2 regions of the [Clostridium] cellulosi genome follow, and region 2 is predicted to be linked to the other one. Evidence: predicted binding sites of a transcription regulator. Region 2 holds the regulator's gene; the other holds the start of a gene.

Region 1 (2,209 bases), on a different contig from region 2:
CATCGTGGAACATCTGAAAGAAAAATATCACGTCACTTGGTTTAAAGAGACGGGTGCCAAATTTCAAATCCAGTTTTCAATTTTAAAGGATAAGGTTTCAATATACATTGATACGTCCGGTGAAGGACTTCATAAAAGAGGATACCGCCGCAATTCCATTGAAGCCCCGCTCAAGGAGACACTCGCGGCCTCAATGGTAAAAATAGCGCGTTTTTACGCTGACAGGGCATTCTGTGACCCTATGTGCGGCTCAGGCACCATTCTCATCGAGGCAGCGCTTATAGGCAGAAATATAGCCCCGGGGCTTAATCGCAGTTTTGCGGCTGAAAATTTTCACCTTGACAAATCCATTTGGAAAGACGCGAGGGAAGAGGCCAGCGCCGCAATAAACAGCGAACCAATCGAGGTTTTCGGATATGATATCGACCAGAAGGCTGTTGAACTGACGCTTGAAAACGCCAAAAAAGCGGGCGTGGGGGACGTCATAACTGCTTCAAGGCAGGATCTGCGCGATTTTGCGCCTACACAGGAGCACGGGACGGTCGTTACAAACCCGCCTTATGGTGAGCGGCTTCTCGACATAAAAGCCGCTGAGGAAATTTACAAAACTATGGGTTCAGTGTTCTTAAAGCTCAAAGGCTGGCGATTCTATATTATCAGCCCGAGCGAAAATTTCGAATCGCTTTTTGGAAAGCGCGCCGACAAAAAACGCAAGCTCTATAACGGAATGATAAAATGCGAGTTTTTCCAGTATTTCCGAAGATAGCAGAGTAATTAGCAGACAGATATTATGAATGCCAGCGCAAAAAATCCGGTAATTTTTCAATAACACTGTGAATATGATACACAGTACTGGTTATAATTTCTCATGTTACACAAATCGCCCTATTAAAAAAATTGGGATATTATCAATATTGACGAAAATGCAAATGATGCTAATTAAAGACTTGATTTTTAATTAGTCAGTGATTACAATATGCTTAGCACTCATGGTTAAAGAGTGCTAATGGTTGAGTTAATAAAACACAGGTTCAGGGAGGAATTAAAAATGACGATTAAGCCTCTTGCTGACAGGGTGGTTATTAAAATGGTAGAAGCTGAAGAGACCACCAAGAGCGGCATTATTTTAACCGGTTCGGCCAAGGAAAAACCTGAAGTGGCTGAAGTAATAGCGGTAGGCCCAGGCGGTATGGTTGACGGCAAGGAAGTCAAAATGCTTGTCAAGGTTGGAGACAAAGTATTGACCAGCAAATACGCGGGCACCGAAGTTAAGGTTGACGGTACCCAGTATACTATCGTACGTCAGAGCGATATTCTTGCAATAGTTGAGTAATGTTGTAACGGAAGGAAAGAAGAACTATGGCAAAAGAGATTTTATTCGGAGAAGAAGCCCGCAAGGCTCTTCAAATCGGCGTTGATAAACTTGCAGACACCGTTAAGATAACACTTGGACCGAAAGGCCGTAATGTTGTTCTTGATAAAAAATTCGGTTCACCGTTAATTACAAACGATGGTGTTACAATAGCCAAGGAAATTGAGCTTGATGACCCGTTTGAGAACATGGGCGCACAGCTCGTCAAGGAAGTTGCTACAAAGACCAATGACGTTGCCGGTGACGGTACAACAACAGCAACACTGCTGGCGCAGGCTATGATCCGCGAAGGCATGAAGAATGTCGCCGCGGGTGCCAATCCGATGATAGTAAAGAAAGGTATCCAGAAGGCTGTCGACGCAGCAGTTGAAGGCTTAAAGGCAAACTCAAAGAAGATTACCGGCAGCTCAGATATAGCACGTGTTGCTACCATTTCAGCGGCTGATGAGGTCATTGGTAAACTCATAGCCGACGCTATGGAAAAGGTTACACATGATGGCGTTATAACTGTCGAAGAATCCAAGACGGCCGAAACAGAGTGCGAAGTCGTCGAAGGTATGCAGTTTGACCGTGGGTACATTTCACCATACATGTGCACAGACACCGATAAGATGGAAGCAGTCATCGACGATGCTCTCATTCTTATCACAGATAAGAAGATCTCCAGCATTCAGGATATCCTGCCGCTGCTTGAGCAGATCGTTCAGGCCGGCAAGAAGCTGGTAATTATCGCTGAGGACGTAGAGGGCGAAGCTCTTGCAACCCTTATCGTCAACAAGCTCCGTGGAACATTCAACTGCGTTGCTGTCAAGGCTCCTGGCTTTGGCGATAGACGTA
Region 2 (2,209 bases):
GAACAACCTTTGATTTGACATCAAGGCTTATGTTCTCTTTCTCAACAGCCGTGCGCCGGCGGAAATTCTCATATTCCGCTACCAGCCTCTCAAACTTGTCCTTGCACAATGAAATCCGTTCATTCAGATTTTCATTCTCTTCTTTGAGCTTATTATTCTCTTCCTTTAGCCTCTGTAATTCCTCCAATGTCTGACCGAGATAGGCCTTTAAAAGATCAATATCAGATGGCTTATCTTTATCATCGCCATCATTCTTCTTATCTTTTTCTTCTGGCTTTTCTTGGGCCTCTGACTTTTCTTTGGTTTCTTGCTTTTCTTGGGTTTCAGCCTTTTCCTTCTCTGCTTTAGCTTCTGCTTCGGACTTGTTGCTGTCGATTTTTTCCTTTTCTTCGGCTTTAGCAGTTTTCTTGCTGTTTCCCGCAGTCTGTTCCATGTTGTCTTTATTCTGGTTTTTCTTCACTGTCATGCCCCTTTCCGTTTTCATTTTTATACGCGTCAGTCGCCAAAACTGTCTTCAATAAACTTGCTCAGCATGTTAGAAAAATATTCTATACTTGAAACCATCTTCGGGTAATTAATCCTTGCCGGCCCTATTATGCCCACTGTTCCGCATACCCTGCCGTTAAGTGCATACGGCGCAGCGATAATCGCGGAATTATCCATAAACGGCATACCGTTTTCACAGCCTATTTTAACCTTGACACCGCTTTCCATATCGCCGATAATGCGCATAAGTTCATCCCGGTGCTCCAGCAGCTTCATCATCTTTATAAGTTTATCTCCGTCGATATCGCGGTATGCAAGCAAATTGGAAGCTCCGCCAATAAAAACCTCGTTGCTTATCGACCTAAGTTCCTCCGCTATTGCATCGACAACCGGCGAAAGGGCAAATGTATACTCATAAAGTTCATGCTTGACTTTATCGAGAAATTCCTCGGTCATATCCTCAAGCTTCAGGCCGCAGAAACGGTCGTTTACAAGCTGATAAAAGAAATTCATCATATCAGGTGTCAAATTCTCAAGGGTTTTGCATATCCTGCTCTTTATTATCCCTGAGGATGTAAGTATCACCATTAGAATGGACCTTAGCCCTGAGGGGAATATCTCAATCCGCTTTATCGTCGCCGCTTTGTCATTCGGGGCAGTTGATACAGATGCACACCCAGTTATGTCTGCGAGAATATCACAGGCTTTTTCAAGCGTGCTCTCAATATCCCCGACTTGTAAATTAAAAAGCTCGTCGTAAGCGGCACGTTCCGAGTCAGAAAGTTCATATTCACCCATCAAATGGTCAACATACATACGGTATCCGAGAATTGTCGGCACCCTTCCGGCCGAGGTATGTGGCTGGCTAATAAACCCCATGTCGGTCAGCTCTGCCATCTCGTTGCGTATCGTAGCAGGAGATAAATTAATTCCCGTTTCTTTTGCAAGAAATTTCGAGCCAACCGGTTCTCCGGTTATAATGTATTCCTCAACGATAGCGCTTAGTATGCGTTTTTTCCTTTCTGACAGCTCCATGAAAATCACCGACCTTAAACCAAACCGTGCTGCCTTCCGATAATCTTAATAATCTACAAAGGCTTCTCCTTTCAACTGCACCAGCCAAAACAAACCAGCGGCTGCGTGCGAATTCGACACTTGCGCCTTTAATAATCTTTCCTTTGTTAGCACTCTGTAATCGAGAGTGCTAAAAACCTAATAATGAATTTATCACTAATTTATCCAAATGTCAATACTTTTATTGAAAAAGGCTCAGCTTATTTATTGAGTAAAATTGGCGCTCTTTAGGCAAAGCAGAATTCTCAAAAATTCACATTAAAATCAGTATAAAATTATTTCACGGCATTACCAAGTTGTCGCTTTTTAAAAAATTTTCTAATAAACGTATATTTATTTGTTGACAAAGAAATTAAAGCGTAATATGATAGAATACAATAAAAAAAGCGATGACAGGGACAGCAGCATTCGTAAACGCGTTCAGAGAGCTGCCGGTTGGTGAAAGGCAGCCGCGCACGATTGTGAAAATCACCCTTGAGCTGACTGCCGAAAGGCTGCGGGCCGAGTAGAACAGTACGTGCTTCCCGCGTTAAGGGGAACACTGTTGTAAGACAGTGGTTGAGAGGGCGGATATTCCGTCAATAAGAGTGGTAACGCGGAGCTAATTGGAACAGAATCATTACAGCTTCGTCTCTTAAGCAAGAGACGA

What was found. Region 2 encodes HrcA, which represses chaperone genes, less so after heat shock. Its sites were predicted from a motif close to TGTTAGCACTCNNNNNNNNNGAGTGCTAACA; they were not measured.
Region 1: V6C21_RS05205 (co-chaperone GroES) is a predicted target of HrcA. The motif match lies at 979-1,009, and genes of this name have one in related genera.

What each region holds. Positions count from the first base shown of each region.
Region 1 is NZ_JBAIZF010000018.1:63,219-65,427, reverse strand. Features, by position in the region: gene V6C21_RS05210 (THUMP domain-containing class I SAM-dependent RNA methyltransferase) at 1-766, shown strand, start outside; gene V6C21_RS05205 (co-chaperone GroES) at 1,049-1,333, shown strand; gene groL (chaperonin GroEL) at 1,360-2,209, shown strand, end outside.
Region 2 is NZ_JBAIZF010000026.1:180,489-182,697, reverse strand. Features, by position in the region: gene grpE (nucleotide exchange factor GrpE) at 1-484, opposite strand, end outside; gene hrcA (heat-inducible transcriptional repressor HrcA) at 496-1,521, opposite strand; T-box leader at 1,941-2,198, shown strand.